3 regions of the Neobacillus oceani genome follow, and region 2 is predicted to be linked to each of the others. Evidence: riboswitches for the same ligand, from Rfam matches in the RefSeq annotation. Region 2 holds a riboswitch; each other region holds the start of a gene.
The links. Region 2 has a riboswitch for S-adenosylmethionine ahead of V1499_RS07410 (O-acetylhomoserine aminocarboxypropyltransferase/cysteine synthase family protein). Riboswitches for the same ligand answer to the same signal wherever they lie in the genome.

Region 1 (6,078 bases), 200 kb from region 2:
GATATATATCAAATTAGTTAAGGTGATGAATATGCAATTAAACAAGCTGGTCGCCTTTTACAAAGCGATGGGCGATCCAACACGCATCCGCATTGTCAGGTTGCTTGCTGGCGGCCCCCTTCATGGCCAGGCGATTGCCGGCAAGCTTGGATTGACGCCGCCGACGATTACCCATCATTTGAAAAAACTCCGGGATGTACATGTCGTATTTGAAAGAAGGGACAAAAATACTATTTATTTTTACCTGAATGAAAAAGTGCTGGGCCAGCAGGCGAAGGCGTTAACGCAGCTTGCGGAACGGCAGGGGGAGGAACTAGACGAAATGGATAATGCAACAAACCAAGAGAGGCAGAAGGTTATCAGCAACTTCTTCACAACGGAAGGGAAGCTGAAAAACATACCGGCCCAGCGGAAAAAAAAGCTATTTGTATTTGAGCATATTGTAAAAGGGCTGAAAAAGGGTGTGAAATACGAGGAAAAGGAAATAAACGAGTACATTAAAAAGTTTCACGAGGATTACGCCACCATCCGCCGCGAATTTATCATCAACCATTACATGTACAGGGAAAATGCAACATATGAGCTGAATCCGGAAGAAATGTGGGCGAAGCCATAAAACACAAAAAGGAGGCCTCGTCTATCGAGCCTCCTTTGTTATACTATTCTCTATAATGTTCCGGCCTTCTGTCTTCAAAGACGGGAATTATCCCACGCACTTCCTTCACCTTTTCAAAATCGATTTCAGCAGTAAGGATTTCCTCTCCTTCTCCAGCTTCAGCAAGTATTTCGCCCCACGGGTCAATGATCATTGAATGGCCGGCGAATACATTTTTCGGATCGCTTCCCGCCCGGTTGCAGGCGATGACATAGCACTGGTTTTCAATTGCCCTTGCAATCAGGAGCGAGTGCCAATGGGCAACCCTTGGCTTTGGCCATTCCGCTACTACGAAGATTGCTTCCGCTCCTTTTGACACATGCTTCCTGAGCCATTCGGGAAAGCGGATGTCGTAGCAGACAAAGCCGGCAAGCATGCGGCCGTTAAGTTCAAAATTCGCTGTTCCGGTTCCTGGGATAAAGTAATGGTGTTCGTTCATCAACTGGAATAGATGGAGCTTGCTGTACGTATGGACAAGGCTGCCTTCTTTTGAAACGACGAGCATCGTATTTTCCACGCCGGCCCCGGTGCGGTTCGCAACCGATCCACCGATCAGGTTGACCTTGTTCTCCGCCGCTTTTTTACCGAGAAAGGCTATGGATTCGGCAGCCTGGGCGTCGGAAATTTCATCCAGTCTTTCAAGGTCGTATCCCGTCGTCCATAGTTCGGGAAGGACAACAAAATCGGGATTTCCCTTAGCAGCTTCGCTAATCATTCTGTCCGCGATGGCATAGTTCTCCTCGGGATTTCCATATGCAATATCCATTTGCGCGATGGCGATTTTCAACTTCAAGTTAAGTTCCCCCAATTCAGAAAAGTGAAAAACCTCTTTACAAGATACCTATTACGTTATATTATTTGTGACTAGATTTCCATAAATATATAAATCATTTAAAAGCAGGTGGTCTATTGTGAAGGAATACCCGAAGTCCGAATTATTGAACAGCCTTCCGGGGCAGTTTTTCGCGGGACTTGTGAAAAAGGTGGGCGAGGCGATTGCGCAGGGCCATGATGTGATCAACCTTGGCCAGGGAAACCCGGACCAGCCTACACCGCTACATATTGTGAAGCGGCTGCAGCTTGCTGCCGAAAATCCGGTTAACCATAAATATTCTCCTTTTCAGGGATACAAATACCTAAAGGAGGCAGCAGCCAATTTTTATAAACGGGAATACAATGTTGATTTGGATCCGGATACAGAGGTGGCCATCCTCTTTGGCGGGAAAGCCGGCCTTGTAGAAATTCCGCAATGCTTGCTTAACCCGGGAGACACGTTGCTTGTTCCTGACCCGGGCTATCCTGATTATTTATCGGGCGCAGCCCTTGCACAGGCGAAGCTTGAGATGATGCCGCTCCTTGAGGAAAACCGATTCCTTCCCGATTACGGTACGATTCCAACTGAAGTTTTGGACAATACGAAACTCATGATTCTCAACTATCCGAACAATCCTACCGGTGCAGTCGCGACAAAGGAGTTCTTTGATGAAACCGTGTCGCTGTCAAATAAGCACGGCATTTGCGTTGTCCATGATTTTGCCTACGGGGCAATAGGATTTGAGGGGGAAAAGCCCGCAAGCTTCTTACAGTCTGAAGGGGCGAAGGAAATCGGCATTGAAATTTATACTCTTTCAAAAACATATAACATGGCAGGGTGGAGGGTCGGTTTTGCTGTTGGCAACAAAAGCGTCATCTCAGCAATTGAACTGATACAGGACCATTTGTATGTTTCTCTGTTCGGGGCTGTCCAGGAAGCGGCAGCGGAGGCGCTTAATGGCCCACAGGATTGTGTAGGGGAACTTGTCCGCTTATATGAAAGCAGGCGAAGTGCGTTAATTGGCGGATTAAGAAACATTGGTTGGGACGTCGCTGCGCCCGCGGGTTCGTTTTTTGCCTGGCTGAAGGTTCCGGAAGGATTCAGTTCGATGGAATTTGCCGACTTTCTATTGGAAAAAGCGCATATCATGGTTGCCCCAGGCATAGGATTTGGCCGATATGGCGAGGGTTATGTCCGTGTTGGCCTCCTCGCAACGGAAGAGAGGCTGTCGGAAGCAGTTCTCCGAATAAAGGGTTTAGACATTTTTAAAAAAATGTTTGACAATGAATTTATTTCCTGCGATAATCCAAATTAAATCTTAACATTATGAAAATAGTAAATATATAAAAATCATTTCTTATCAAGAGCAGGCGGAGGGACTAGCCCTATGAAGCCCGGCAACCGACTTATTTTTAAGCACGGTGCTAATTCTTGCAGCGAAAGCTGATAGATGAGAAGAGATTAGTTTGCGCGCGCTAACCTCTTCTTTGGAAGAGGTTTTTTTAATGCAAAAAACAAAATCTTGTCTGTGTTGAAACATGTAACACTGCCTTGGAAAGGAAGGACATCATGAGTGAATTGGTAGCGACATATCATGTCCGGGATGAAAAGAATCCTGAGAAAAAAGCGGAGGAAATAGCCCTGGGCCTGACGGTCGGTTCATGGACCAGCCTTCCCGCCCTTGAAAAGGAGCAGCTAAAGAAACACAAAGGAAGGGTCGTATCGGCTGAACAAATCAGCGAAAACATCGCTGAAATTTCCATCGCTTATCCCGCAGCCAACTTTTCCGCAGACCTTCCCGCCATTTTAACTACCGTCTTTGGGAAATTGTCCCTTGATGGGAAAATCCGGCTTCTTGACCTTGAATTCAGTGAGAACCTAAAAAGCTTTTTCCCAGGTCCGCGCTTTGGGACTGAGGGTCTAAGGGAAAAGCTTAACGTCCACCGCCGCCCCCTTTTGATGAGCATCTTTAAAGGGGTCATTGGGAAGGACCTTGATTTCCTTTCAAGCCAATTAAAGGAGCAGGCATTGGGTGGGATTGACATCGTCAAGGATGACGAAATTCTTTTTGAAAACCCACAGACTCCATCAGATAAAAGGATTCAGGTAGGGCGCCGCATTCTGGATGAAGTGTTTTCCGAAACAGGGCACAGGACACTCTACGCTGTAAACCTGACGGGAAGGACTTCGGAACTAAGGGAAAAGGCAAAAAGGTTTGCGGAAGCAGGTGCGGATACCCTCCTGGTCAATGTTTTTTCCTATGGGCTCGATGTCTTGCAGGAACTAAGGGAGGACGATAGCATTTCCCTCCCCATCATGGCGCATCCGGCATTCAGCGGGGCAATCGCTTCCTCGTCTGTATATGGTGTTTCCCACTCCCTCCTTTTAGGAAAATTGCAAAGGTATGCCGGCGCGGACCTCGTATTATTCCCATCACCGTACGGCTCGGTGGCACTTGAAAGGGAAAACGCGCTCGGGATTGCAAAGGAGCTGACGAAGGACGAGCCGTACAAAAAGGCATTCCCGGTACCATCGGCAGGAATCCACCCTGGCCTTGTACCTTTGCTTATTTCCGATTTCGGAATTGATTCGGTGATCAATGCGGGCGGTGGAGTCCATGGACATCCGGGAGGCGCGGCGGCTGGAGGGAAGGCATTCCGCCAGGCGATGGAAGCGGCTCTGGCTGGCCACAGCTTGTCCAGCGCGGCAACATACCAACCTGAACTTTTTGCAGCGTTGGAATTATGGGGTTCTCCTAAAGAGGAGGCCGTGAAATGAAAAAACCTGTGATTTACTGTGACTTTGACGGGACGATTACCGAAAAGGATAACATCATTTCAATCATGAAGGCCTTCGCTCCCCCTGGATGGGAACGGATTAAGGATCGGATTCTTTCAGGAGAAATCTCCATTAGGAAAGGGGTTGGGGAACTATTTTCTCTGCTCCCATCGAAACAAAAAAACAAGATCGCCGAATTTGCAGTTGAACAGGCAAAAATCAGGAAAGGCTTCGGGGAGTTTGTCTCTTTTACAAGAGAAGAAGGGATCCCTTTATATATCGTAAGCGGCGGCATCGATTTCTTTGTTCTTCCAGTCCTTTCCGAATACGGGCCTTTTGACGGCATTTTCTGCAACGGCGCGGACTTTGGTGGAGAAACAATCCGCATCCTTTGGCCCAATAGCTGTGATGAATTCTGCGGAAATGACTGCGGCTGCTGTAAGCCAAGTGTCGTTAGGAGGCTTGGCCACGGGGATGATTATTTTAAAATTGTAATCGGCGATTCGGTAACCGACCTTGAAGCGGCAAAACAGGCCGATTTCGTACTGGCCCGGGATTTACTTTTGGAAAAGTGTGAAGAATGGGGTCTTTCCCACTCACCATTTGAAAACTTCCTTGATTGCATTGAAACAATTATAAAAAGGACAGGGGTGAAGGAGCAGGCATGCTGAATGAAAAGTGGAATGAGCTTGCAGATGTGAAGGATGAACTTTCCGGACGTGATTGGTTTATGGGTACGAGCGGCAACCTTGCGATAAAGGTAAGCGACAGGCCGCTCCAATTCCTTGTTACAGCGAGCGGGAAGGACAAACGGAAGAGGACGGATGAAGACTTTTTGCTGGTCGATGAGTATGGCAGGCCGGTGGGAGAAACCCATTTGAAGCCTTCAGCGGAAACGCTCCTCCACGTTGAAATATACAGAAGGACGAATGCGGGCTGCAGCCTCCATGTCCATACCATTGACAACAATGTCATATCCGAAATTTACGGGGACCGCGGGGAAGTGTCGTTCCAGGGGCAGGAGATTATCAAGGCATTTGATAAATGGGATGAGGATGCGGTTTTAAAAATCCCGATTATCCGGAATTATGCCCATATCCCGACTTTGGCAAAGGAATTTGCACAGCGTGTCCATGGAGACACGGGAGCCGTACTGATTCGAAATCATGGAATCACGGTTTGGGGAAGGAGTGCTTTCGAGGCGAAGAAGCTATTGGAGGCATCCGAATTTTTATTCAAATATGAGCTCCGCCTTCTCGAGCACAAACCAATCCAATTGTTCAGGGTTGTGTGAAAATTATAGGAAAAGAAGCCTCCTGGCTGATTGGAGCGGAAATCAGCCGGTGGAAAAACCTGGCCAAAAGATAAGGAAAGAGGTATAGAAAATGGCGTGGATTAAATTTCAAACGAGCGGTGAAGAGTTACGTAGGCATGAGGAAGTCGCGGCTTTCCTTGAATCGCAGGAGGTCATTTATGAGAACTGGAATGTCGGCAAGCTGCCTGAAAACCTAAAGGAAAACTATGCTCTTTCCGATGGGGACAAGGACGAGATTCTAAAGGCATTCGAGAATGAAATCAAGGAAATTTCCGCAAGAAGGGGCTATAAGGCGCAGGATGTAATATCACTGTCCGAGTCGACCCCGAATCTGGATGCACTCCTTGAAAATTTCAAGAGGGAACATCATCATACTGACGATGAAGTCCGGTTCATTGTAAGCGGACACGGGGTCTTTGTGATTCAGGGGAAAAATGGTGAATTCTTTGAAGTCAATCTTGACCCGGGCGACCTAATTTCAGTCCCGGAGAATGTCCGCCACTATTTTACACTTCA
Region 2 (6,078 bases):
TGAGATACCTCTCCTCTTTACTGATTGCCATTCGGGTTGTTCCCCAAACGCGATTTGGCTTAACACCATCGCTTTATAAAAAGCGTCGTATCCTTCGATATCATTGGTAGGGTCTGCTTCGGCATATCCTTTCTCTTGGGCTGCTTGAAGTGCCTCCTGGAATGCTACGCCATCCTCGCGCATTTTGGTCAAAATATAATTCGAGGTGCCGTTAACAATTCCATCAATCCGCTCGATTTTGTTTACATTCAATAGGGTCCTCAGCGTTTGGATTGCCGGTATTCCTCCGGCGACAGTCGCTTCATATCCGCATGCAACACCATGTCGGGAAGCATGTTCCAACAGCTCATTTCCGTGGTAAGCAAACATTTCCTTATTCGCCGTAATGATGTGGCAGCCTCTTTCGATTGATTTTTTCAAGTACGAAAAGCCCGGTTCCCGGCCTACGATTGCTTCAATGACTACATCAAGGTTAGGCAGGTTTAAAATGTCTTCGAAATTTGAGGTAAGAAGGATGTCATCTTCTGGGAGAGTGTGTTTTTCAACGTTTCTCACCAGTATGCCTACTACCTTTACATTTTTCCCAAGGAGTGCCTTTAGCCTTGATTGATGGGATTTGATTGTTTCGTATACTCCTTTGCCGACTGTGCCAAAGCCCAATAAGGCCACATGGATGTCCGCCACTTGATCTCCTCCTCAACTATTACAGGGCAGCCTGAAGGATTCCTGCCCATTTTGAAAACTCGGCAAGGAATCCATCATGCCCAAATTCAGTGCTCACTTCTACATAATCCGCTTCTTTCCCTGCCTCCTCGAGGGCTTCCGCGATTTCTTTCACCTTTTCGGGAGGATACAGTAAATCGCCTGTAAAGCCTAACAGCAGGGTTTTCGCCGTGATCTGCCCGATTGCCTTTTTCCAACCCTGCCTGCCTCTGCCGATATCATGGGAGTCCATCGCCTCGAGCAAATACAAATAGCTATTGGCGTCGAATCGGGCAGAAAGCTTTTGACCCTGGTATTTCAAATAGGATTCTACCTGAAACGTATCCGCGTTCTTAAGCTCTCTGTTGAATCTTTGATTGAACAGCGCGCCAGTCCGGTAGGTGACCATCCCGACCATTCTCGCGATTTCCAGCCCCGAAATCTTGTGGCCATCTGAATAAGAGCCGCCATTCCAGGCCGGGTCCCGCTTGATGGCATTCCTGCCGATTGAGTTAAAAGCAATTCCGTAATCGCTGAGGTAGGGGGTGACTGCCATTGGAATGATCAGCTCCGCGAAATTGGGGTAGGCGGTTGCCAATTCAAGCACCTGCATCCCGCCAAGCGACCCTCCGATTGCAGCTTTGATTTTGTCGATGCCAAGTTTCCGGAGCGCCAAAACTTGTGAATCGACAATGTCCCGTATCGTTATTTTCGGAAAATCATACTGGTAAGGCTTTTTTGTCAAAGGGTTCAGGCTGGTAGGGCCGGTTGATCCAGAACAGCCTCCGAGTACATTGAACGTAATGACTTCGTATTGGCTCGTATCCACATACATTCCCGGGCCGATTAGGCCATGCCACCATCCGGGCTGTTCTTCCGTGCCGACTGTATACTGGTTGCCTGTTAGGGCATGGCAGACCAAGATGGCGGGGCCGCCTTTTTTCCCGGCCTTCTCAAAGGCGAGTTCGGCATCGGGGAGCACCACGCCCGATTCAAGCCGAATGTCTCCAATGTAAATCTTTCCATATTCCGGCGATAGCGCCAAATCGAACCTTATTGATAAACCCTCGGCTTTCATTGCTGTAGCTGTTCCTCAGGCTTAGCTGAAATACCGGTCGCTTTAAAGAAAGCCTGGTCCAAGTCATCCTTCAAATCCTTAAGTGATTCAAGCCCCACAGAAAGCCTGATCAGTTCTTCGGTAGTACCGCTTTTTGCAAGGTCTTCTTGACTCAATTGCTGATGTGTGGTGGACGCAGGATGGATGATTAGTGATTTTGCATCGCCGACATTCGCCACATGCGACCACAATTTGATGTTGTCGATCACTTTTTTACCCGCATCACGGCCGCCTTTGATGCCAAAAACAATAATCGATCCAAAACCGCCGCCAAGGTATTTTTTCGCAAGCTCATGGCTTGGGTGATTCTCCAGGCCAGGGTAGGAGACCCATTCAACAGCTGGATGGTCTTTCAAGTAGTTTGCAATTTCGAGCGCGTTTTCACTATGCTTTTGAATTCTCAAGTGCAGTGTCTCAAGTCCCTGCAGCAAGAGGAAAGCACTATGCGGGCTTAACGATGAACCCAAGTCCCTTAACAGCTGCACGCGAAGTTTAATGATGAATGCCAGCGCGCCTACATCCTGGGCAAAACGAAGGCCATTATAGCTTGCATCCGGCTCGGTAAAGCCAGGGAACCTCTCATTATTCCAATCAAACCGGCCTGCATCAACAACAAGGCCTCCAATTGTTGTTCCGTGCCCTCCGATCCATTTGGTCGCCGAATGGACAACAATGTCCGCACCCCATTCAATCGGCCTGCAGGCGTATGGGGAAGCAAAGGTGTTGTCAATGATGAGCGGAACGCCATTTTCATGGGCGATTTTTGCTACAGCTTCAACATCGAAAACATTCAGGCTTGGGTTGCCAATGATTTCGCCAAAGACCGCCTTTGTTTTTGGCGTGATGGCCTCGCGGAAGTTTTCTGGATTGGTCGAGTCAACAAAGCGGACTTTAATGCCGAACTTCGGAAGCGTCACGGCAAATAGGTTGTATGTGCCGCCGTATAAGTTTTCCGCGGCGACGATTTCGTCGCCAGCCTCCGCGATGTTCATGATGGTCAAGGCAATCGCAGCCATTCCGGAAGAAACAGCAAGAGCTGCCGCGCCGCCTTCAAGAAGGGCAATTCTTTTTTCCAAAACATCTGTTGTCGGGTTCATGATCCGGGAGTAAATATTTCCTGACTCGGCAAGCGAGAAGAGGTTTTGGGCATGATCCGTACTGTCAAATACATAAGAAGTCGTCTGGTAAATAGGGACGGCGCGGGATCCTGTTACGGGATCAGGGGTTTGCCCGCCGTGCAATAAAAGTGTTTCAAGGCCTAAGTTTTCATTTTGATTTGTCATTGTGTCTTTCCCTCCAATTTGTAGTTCCAATGTAATTCGGGCAGTTAATGGATTCTTTTTAAAACAAAAAACCCCTCTCCATAAGAAGAGGGGGGTTCCTCCTCTTATCTTCCAGGCAAAAACGCCTGCAGGAATTAGCACCTTTTCAAGCTTTCGCCTGAAGGTTGCCGGACTTCATAGGGCCTGACCCTCCGTCACTCTGGATAAGAGATTTCATATATAGTTTTTTGATAAGTTTTAACCGCCGGGTGTTATAGAGGATTATAAGTGAAGACAAGAACAAAAGTCAACCGAAAATTCGAAATGTTTTCGTTTTTCATTTTTTTGTAAATGGGTTATAGGCGTTCCCATATAGGATTTGAATTTCAAATGTACAGCGTGAAATTGTAAAATTTACTTTGCTTTTTTGAAGAGGAGGTTCTCAGTTTTGGGCGAAGGATATAGTATAATTGTCGGAGAGAAGGAGGTGATAGGGAAATGGAAGAACGGCTGGAAAGAATGGAAACGATGTTGGGCCAATTGGTTGGCATGGTCGGCAATGTGATTGCAGAGCAACTGAAAATGCGGCAGGAATCAAACGGTTTGCGTCAGGATTTTGAATCCGAAAAACAGAAGAACGCAGAACGCCACGAAGAAATACTCGGCAAGTTTAAGGCAATGGAACTGGACCGGGATTTCATCTAGGAAAAAACCGCCCGCAATGAGCGGGAGATTGAAGTCCTCAAAAGAAGGCTCGGTTAATCTCTCCAACACGATTCCCTCAGAAAATCCCCAATTACTTATTCAACTAAATAGAAAAAGGTGCGAAACCTTGTCCACAATAGGATGGTGTTTCGGACCTTTTTAAATCCAGAGGCAGCCGCTTGATACATCCTAACTATGTTTACCAGCAAAAAAATTATCGTCTTAATAAACTACCTTGAATGACGAGACATTTTCGGTTGTTTTTGTCAAAATCAGGGTGATGCCAGTCGCTTGAAAGGGTTTTCAGAGTGTGATACATTCATTACGTAAACGTTTTCGTTTTAGAAGGCAGTACGGATAAAGAAGGTGGGAAATGGCGGGTATGGCTTCTACAATAAAAGATGTCGCGAAGAAGGCAAATGTGTCAATCGCAACAGTTTCAAGGATTTTGAATGGCCAGCCTGGTTATTCAGAGAAGACGAAACAAAAAGTTCTTCAAGTGATTGAGGAACTTGGATATCAACCGAATGCTGTTGCAAGAGGCTTAATCAATAAGAAAACTCATACAATTGGTGTGTTGTTTCCATCCTTGTGGGGTTCGCTGGTGACAGATTGGTTAAGCGGAATTGAAAAGGCGGCAAGTGAGCAAGGTTCGAGTGTCATTGTATGCCACACGGAATCCAATGGTGAGAAGACGATAAAGTACCTCCAGCTTCTAGGAGAAAAGCGCGTGGACGGAATTATTTTCGTAAGTGAAGTATTAAAGAAAGAATACTTTCAAGTAATTAGAAAAATGAATGTTCCACTTGTCCTTCTATCTACTAAATCTGATTCATTACCCGTTCCCTATGTAAAGGTTGATGATTTTCAGGCAGCTTATTCTGCAACGGAGTATCTAATCCATAAAGGGCATAGAAGCATTGGTATGATCAGCGGTAACAGTGAAGATATCATAGCGGGTAAGCCAAGGATTGATGGATTTATTCAAGCCATGAAGGACAATGAAATTCCTCTTGATGGGAATAATATTGTCAAAACAAGAGGCTTTGGATTTAATGAAGGGAAGACCGGCCTTCGGGAACTATTAAGCCAAAAACCAGATACCACTGCCATTTTTGCTGCAAGTGATGAAATTGCGATTGGGGCTATTTCGACAGCCACTCTTCTTGGAAAAAAGGTTCCGGAAGATATATCCATTATCGGGTACGATAATATCAATCTTGCAAGCATGTCAGTTCCACCGCTGACAACTATCCACCAACCATTCATTGAGATGGGCGAGATTGCCGGGAAGATGCTGCTGAACATGATGGGAACTGACAAAGTTCCTGAGAGCAAAATTATCGAACATACGGTTATTGAACGAAACAGCGTAAAGGAAATATAATTCCATTCCTTTACTTGCCGTTTTACGTAAACGTTTACTTTTGTTTTGAGTATTTACGTGAACGTTTACTTGTTTTTTAGATTAAGATAGAGTTCTTAGAATCAATTTTTTTATTTATTTACGTAAACGTTTACTCAGTATCTTTCTAAGGGGGAATTCCTATGTTAAAGAAAAAAATTGCAATGGGTTTTATGAGTGTTGCCCTTGGCGCAGCCATTTTGGCAGGCTGTTCTTCTGGTGATGGAGCAAGTGGGGATGGGAAGGTTACGCTTCAGCTATTCTCGAATAAATCGGAAAACATAAACACCTATAAAGGGCTTATCAAAGAATTCGAGGAGCAAAATCCGGATATTAAAATTAAGCTCGATACCCCTCCAGAGGCTGAAACGGTCCTCAAAACCCGTCTAACGAAAAATGATCTTCCTGACTTGATGGCAATCGGAGGGAACGCAACTTATGGAGAATTGGCAAGGGCTGGGGTCCTGCATGACTTCTCTGATTCCGAAATGCTCAAAACTGTGCAGCCTTCCTATGTGGATATGATCGGAAGATTGGTTGGCCCGGATACAGAAGGAACCTTTGGATTGCCATATGCGACGAATGCAAATGCGGTCATCTATAACAAGGAAAAGGTCGATGCGCTTGGCATTGAAGTACCAAAAACATGGGATGAATTTGTTGCGGCATTGGAAAAAGCAAAGCAAGCTGGCGAAATTCCAATTTACTTTACATTAAAAGATGCCTGGACTGGGATGATTGCTTGGAATTCACTGGGCGCTAATATTGCCGGCGAAGACTTTGCAGAGAAGAAAAATAAAGGCGAAGCGAGTTTCGTAGAAAGCTATGATGAAGCTGCGGACAAAATGCTGACACTCACGAGCTTTGGGCACAAAGATAACATGGGA
Region 3 (6,078 bases), 610 kb from region 2:
ACTATATTCACATTGCCGTTGAGGTCGAGAAGCCCGGGATTACATACCTGGCTGGTTGGGAAGAATCGGATACTGAGCGATTTATGTTTGATAAGGCGGACAGGTTCCGCATTTTACGCCGGAAGGGTGAACCGGTTCTGCAGCTGGCTGAAGATGACCAAGGAAATTGGTACTTTATGACCTTTTTTACCTCGAAGAGTTTATCGGGCCTGAAATGGGCAAGACAAACAGCCAGGCCCGCATATGTGGAAGATGGGACAACCCTCCCGCTTGTCAGCCTGCTGGAGGATGAAGGGCTGCTGCCAGCGGATGAAGGGTTCGATAAGGCGTATGCCCATACAAGTATACTAGTGGATAACCTTCATGGCTTTTCGGCGGAAAAACAGGCCGGACTTGCGAATGCGGATGGCGAGGACGATCCAACGGTGGTCGGGAACATCCATTTTGTGAAGAATATTTTTAAAGGGAAAGAAACGCGGTACATCGCAGGAGTGGAAACGCGTTCGTTTGCGACTGTGACCGAAAATGAGCCGTATTTCAGGGAAATCCATCTTAAAACGAATGCATTCCTTTACCTTTTGTATTTCGTTTACTTTCAGGAATACAATCAACTGCCGTCCAAACAAATGGTTCCAAGGCTTCTAGGCAATTTATGGGCATCCAAACAAGCGTTGAACACGGGCTGGAATCCAACTTTGTTTGAAACTGAACAGCTATAAAAGCAAAATTTCTCGTAAAAGGAGCTGCCGAAAATGAAAGTGAAAATTAACCGCAATGCCGCAAAAGTACTAAAAGAGATGCTTAAAACTGCCGAAGAAGGCCAAATGTTCCGGGTCATCATCACACATATGCACGGAGACCATGCCCACTATGACCTAGTCCTTGATACGCCTAAGGAGCATGATGAAGTCGTTAAAACGGACAAGGATATCGACATCATCCTCGATTCACGCGAGGAATATTTAAATGGAGTCTGGATTCAGTATTTTTACGTCCCACGCGAGGAGTTTGTAATCACGAACCCTTCCAAAGGCGGCCACCATCATCATTAAGTACGGGCGAAAAGCACTTCTTTCGCCCTCAGGTTGAAAAAGGGGTTTGACTTTCCAACTGCAATACGCTAAAGTAAATGAAATTGTATATTTCTTATCGAGAGAGGTGGAGGGAACGGCCCTTTGAAGCCTCGGCAACAGGCCTTTACGTGTACTGTGCCAATTCCTGCGGGCAAGCGCCTGAAAGATAAGAAGAGAACGGATGCCGCCCTCTTTTTATCGAGAAGGGTTTTTTTTGTCTAGCTCCAGCGCCCAGCGCCTAGTGTACTTCGGTCCCCTCGCTACGATAAGTCAACATCGATTCGCCTAGGCTCATCGTGTTTCCTTTATCTCCATCGGGGCCCTCCAGTCCATACGGCGCTAAACGGGCGCTTGCGCTTTTCATAATACCCAAAACTGAATACCGTTCTTATCAAGAGAGGTGGAGGGAATGGCCCTTTGAAGCCTCGGCAGCAGGCCCAACGGCACTGTGCCAATTCCAGCAGGGAATCCCTGAGAGATAAGGAGAGCAACGCAAACAAACTAGCAACCTCTTCCTTATCGGGAGAGGTATTTTTATTAAAATTCAACGGAAAGGAGAAGAAAAGTGGCAAGAACATCAGAAATGATTGAGAAGAGGAAAGAAAAACTGATTGAAGAACTACTTTCAAGGAATGTATACAAAACATCGGATAAACAGCATCTATACGACGCGCCCCTACAAACCCTTGAACATGAATACATGCTTATATTAAAAAAAGAAGCCGGGCGCTAAAGATTGAAGCGCCCGGCTTTTTTTTACTTCCACATCAGTGATAAAAGCAATTTGTTTTTAAAAAGCTGGAGGAGAAATTCAGTATAGTATTCCTGCTTCAGGGAGACATTTACCACTTTATCCAGGCTCGTATGGAAATAAGCATCCGTTAGGTCGTCATTTCCGTAAAAATAGTCGCGGACGGTGTTAAAATTTTTTTCGAGGGCATGGTCCGCAAATTTCAGGGTGAATTCCAGGTCACTTTCACCTTGCATTTCAACGATTTCCAAACGGGTTCGATCGTATGTGTAAACCAAATCCATCACAGGTTTCCCCCTTTATTGTAAATACCGGAAATAAACATAGACCGTGCAAACGGCTATTGTCAGCAACATGAGCGGGAAGGCGACGATAAGGAATTTCACGAAGGAAATTGGATGTTTTTCCTTTGCGGCCATACCGGCGACAATGACGTTGGCACTCGCGCCGATCAAGGTTCCGTTCCCGCCGAGGCATGCGCCAAGAGCGAGGCTCCACCACAGCGGTTCCAGGTCGGTAATTCCCATCGCGCCCATGTCTTTGATCATCGGAATCATCGTGGCGACGAATGGAATATTGTCAATGAATGCGGATGCGATTGCGCTGACCCAAAGAATGAGCAACGATGTCGCGGTCACATCCCCGCCGGTAAACTCCATCGATTTTTCGGCGAGCATTGAAATAATCCCTGTTTCCATTAAGCCTCCGACAAGGACGAATAGACCGATAAAGAAAAAGATTGTCAGCCATTCGACTTTTTTCATTGACTCCTCAAGGTAATGTTCCCCAGTTATTAGTAGGAGGAGAAAGGCGCCCGCCAATGCGATTGTCGCGTTCTCGACTTGGATGAACTGGTGGACAAAAAAGCCCAAAATTGTTACCGCGAGAACAAATAGTGATTTCTTCAGCAATACAGTATCGGTGATTTCCGCTTTTTCATCAAGATTCATAATGCCGGCTTTCAGTTCTTCCGTAGTCTTTAGGGACTTTCGATAAAGGAAAGCGAGGATCGCAATATTCACAATCAATACGATAAACGAGATTGGAGCCAGGTTTACAATGAAAGCGGAAAAAGTCAGCTCCTTGACGGCGCTTCCTAACATTATGTTCGGCGGATCGCCAATGAGCGTTGCCGTGCCCCCGATATTCGAAGCGATAATTTGCGTAATCAAATAGGGCATCGGATTCACTTTCAGCTGCAGCGTAATACTGAAGGTAACTGGAACAATCAGTAAAACGGTCGTCACGTTATCGAGGAATGCAGAAGCCAGTGCGGTAATCAGCCCTAAAACAATGAGGAGCTTTAAAGGGTCACCTTTTACCTTCTTTGCAGACCAGATGGCCAAATAACGGAATAATCCGGTTTCAGCCGTGATTGCGACAATTAGCATCATCCCTGTCAACAGGCCCAGAGTGTTAAAGTCAATGTGTTGAAGTGCTGTTTCCTGATTGAGTATGCCGAGGAGAACCATCGTGATGCCCCCTGCCATCGCGATGATTGTCCTGTGGATTTTCTCGGTTACGATAAATGCATAGGCAACCAGGAAAATTCCAATGGCAAGCAATGCCTGATTTGTCAAAATCCCCATCTCCAGTGTCAAAATATTTATGAAAACTTTTGAATTTTTTAAAAAAGCTTTTCTAAAATTATATTGAAAGAATTTTAAAAACACAACTGCCAGTATTTTAGTGGAATTATAGTAATTCCCCCCTCGTGTAAAAATATGGAGTTATCTTACAAGCAAAACCACTAATCGACAACTTTATGAATTTTTGGGAAACAACGGGATTTGACAGCGACTGCCATTATAAAATATTGATATCGGACTATTGTGGTTATTTCATTTCTAAGGACAATGATAGACCAACTTTGTCTTACAATGGCAGTTCATTGGCCGGGAAGAAGCATCGGGGAACTTGAACTGGGAAGGATAGCGGGATGGAGACATTTGAGAAAATCAAGTCGGAATACCTGGAACTACTAAAGCGTGTGGAAGAACTGGAAGAAAAGGAGCAGGACCTTTCAAAAAAACTCCGGATTAGCGAATCTATGAAACTGAACATTCTCAATTCCCTTCCACTCAATATATTTTTGGAGGACAGGGAAGGACGGACTTTATTTGCGAATGCGGAGGTTCTAAGAGTCCACGGCATGGAACTGGATGAATTGGTTGGAAAGACGGTTTATGATTTTTTTCCGCGGCACATTGCAGAGATCAATAGAGCTAATGACCTTGAGGTTTGGCGACAGCGGAGGCTGATCGCCGAGGAAGTCCCTGCCGGATTCCAAGGAGAGGAAAGGGTCATGTATACCGGGAAAACAATTATCCAGACGGAAAATGAAGATTTTCTACTTGGATTCGGCTTGGATATAACCGATCGGGTAAAAATGGAACAGAAACTCAGGGAAAGCGAGGAAAAATTCAGGAACGTGGTCGACCAGGCGGCAGACTGTTTTTTTCTAATCGGGCTAAGCGGTGAATTAACAAATGTCAATGCGGCGGCCATAGAGCTGCTTGGCTATAGCCGGGATGAATTACTGTCCAAGAACGCCAGGCATGTTTTTGGAATTCTTCCCGATAAAATGAGTGAACTTCAGGACAATCCGGATAAAAAACGTTCCTGCCATTTCGAGGACAGAATGGCTGACAACAATGGGAGGGAAATTCCAGTCGACATCAACTTCCGTCTTATCCATATTGGCGGAAAGCAAATTTTCCTCGCGCTTTGCCGGGATATCCGGGACAGGAAAGAATCAGAGGAGGCCATCAAGCACATGGCCTACAATGATGCTTTGACAGGCCTTCCAAACAGATGGTACCTCGAGTCGTTTTTAAAAGAATACTTCCATTGCGCTGCCCCTAAAAAGCTTGGAGTCCTGCTGTTGGATTTGGACCATTTTAAAGTAATCAATGACAGCATGGGGCACCATGCCGGCGATAAATTGCTTAAGGAAGTCGCCGCAAGGCTTCGTACTGTATGTATCCAGGGAAATATTGTCGCCCGCTTCGGCGGTGACGAGTTTGTTGTGCTCATGCCTGAATTGGAAGAGGACAAAGAAACCATCGTAGCTAGCGAAAAAATCATCCAACTCATGAAACAGCCCTTCCAAATCAATGGGCGCCGGTTTATGGTCACGACAAGTATCGGGATCAGCATCAGCCCAAGAGATGGCTGTGAATTGAATATGTTACTCAGGAATGCCGATTTGGCCATGTATAAGTCGAAGGAAAATGGGCGGAATTGCTATCGTCTATTTGATCCGACTATGGATGCGAGGGCCATGGAAAGATTGGAAACGGAAATAAAGCTTCGCCAAGCACTGGAAACGAAAAGCTTCATTTTGCATTACCAGCCAAAGCTTAATCTCCAATCAAGTGACGTTTATGGCTTTGAAGCACTCGTCCGCTGGAAACGGGAAGAAAAAATCCTTTATCCCGGCGAGTTCATCGATATCGCGGAAGAAACGGGGCTTATCGTTCCGCTTGGGGAATGGGTTCTCCGTGAAGCTTGCAAGCAGTGCAAAGAGTGGCATAATCTTGGCTACGAACATCTTTCTATAAGCGTAAACTTGTCCCCGCTGCAATTCCGGAAGCAGAACCTCGAAAAGCTGATAGGGGGAATCCTTGAGGAAACCGGGCTTCCACCGGAAGCGCTGGAACTGGAGCTTACCGAAGGAATGGTTATGCAAGATCCTGAAAGGGCTGCCGAAGTATTGTACAATCTAAAGTCGCTTGGTGTTACGATCGCGATTGATGATTTCGGGACAGGTTTTTCCTCGCTAAGCTATTTGAAGCATTTTCCGATTGATGTACTTAAAATAGATCGCTCTTTCATTATGAATCTTGAACGGAATACTACGGATGCCTCAATCGCTTCCGCCATTATAAATCTTGCGCATAGCCTCAGGCTGAAGGTAGTTGCGGAAGGGGTTGAAACAGCCGAGCAGCTAGGATTTCTTGAGAGCAGCACCTGTAATTATACCCAAGGATACTTTATAAGCAGGCCATTGGAAGCCGATATGGCACTTTCCTTTTTAAAAAACACCCAATTACTTGTTTGATTGATAAAAAACTTTATTGATCGTTTATGGCATGCTCCTTATTAAGGTTATTGGGGAAACTTCCTCAAAGCAGAATTTATGGAAACTTAATTAAAAAATAGTGAAAAGGAATGGGGCGGAGTTGCCTTTTAATTTTTTCTGCAAAACTGACAGAAATTCGACACAAACATATGAAGATTATGCGAATTTCC

Region 1: it holds a riboswitch for S-adenosylmethionine, as region 2 does, so the genes downstream of both, V1499_RS08290 (2,3-diketo-5-methylthiopentyl-1-phosphate enolase) here and V1499_RS07410 (O-acetylhomoserine aminocarboxypropyltransferase/cysteine synthase family protein) in region 2, are expected to answer to the same signal.
Region 3: it holds a riboswitch for S-adenosylmethionine, as region 2 does, so the genes downstream of both, fbpA (Fur-regulated basic protein FbpA) here and V1499_RS07410 (O-acetylhomoserine aminocarboxypropyltransferase/cysteine synthase family protein) in region 2, are expected to answer to the same signal.

Annotation. Positions count from the first base shown of each region.
Region 1 is NZ_CP143543.1:1,661,324-1,667,401, forward strand. It holds gene V1499_RS08275 (metalloregulator ArsR/SmtB family transcription factor) at 32-616, shown strand; gene V1499_RS08280 (carbon-nitrogen family hydrolase) at 660-1,448, opposite strand; gene V1499_RS08285 (pyridoxal phosphate-dependent aminotransferase) at 1,567-2,784, shown strand; SAM riboswitch class I at 2,824-2,926, shown strand; gene V1499_RS08290 (2,3-diketo-5-methylthiopentyl-1-phosphate enolase) at 3,039-4,247, shown strand; gene V1499_RS08295 (2-hydroxy-3-keto-5-methylthiopentenyl-1-phosphate phosphatase) at 4,244-4,918, shown strand; gene V1499_RS08300 (methylthioribulose 1-phosphate dehydratase) at 4,912-5,541, shown strand; gene V1499_RS08305 (1,2-dihydroxy-3-keto-5-methylthiopentene dioxygenase) at 5,633-6,078, shown strand, end outside.
Region 2 is NZ_CP143543.1:1,457,522-1,463,599, forward strand. It holds gene V1499_RS07400 (homoserine dehydrogenase) at 1-684, opposite strand, end outside; gene metX (homoserine O-acetyltransferase MetX) at 704-1,780, opposite strand; partial or broken gene V1499_RS07410 (O-acetylhomoserine aminocarboxypropyltransferase/cysteine synthase family protein) at 1,789-3,102, opposite strand; SAM riboswitch class I at 3,204-3,312, opposite strand; gene V1499_RS07415 (hypothetical protein) at 3,580-3,786, shown strand; gene V1499_RS07420 (LacI family DNA-binding transcriptional regulator) at 4,169-5,173, shown strand; gene V1499_RS07425 (ABC transporter substrate-binding protein) at 5,335-6,078, shown strand, end outside.
Region 3 is NZ_CP143543.1:844,217-850,294, forward strand. It holds gene V1499_RS04195 (hypothetical protein) at 1-719, shown strand, start outside; gene V1499_RS04200 (iron-sulfur cluster assembly accessory protein) at 753-1,052, shown strand; SAM riboswitch class I at 1,144-1,246, shown strand; SAM riboswitch class I at 1,459-1,558, shown strand; gene fbpA (Fur-regulated basic protein FbpA) at 1,639-1,806, shown strand; gene V1499_RS04210 (hypothetical protein) at 1,830-2,111, opposite strand; gene V1499_RS04215 (ArsB/NhaD family transporter) at 2,124-3,404, opposite strand; gene V1499_RS04220 (putative bifunctional diguanylate cyclase/phosphodiesterase) at 3,764-5,887, shown strand.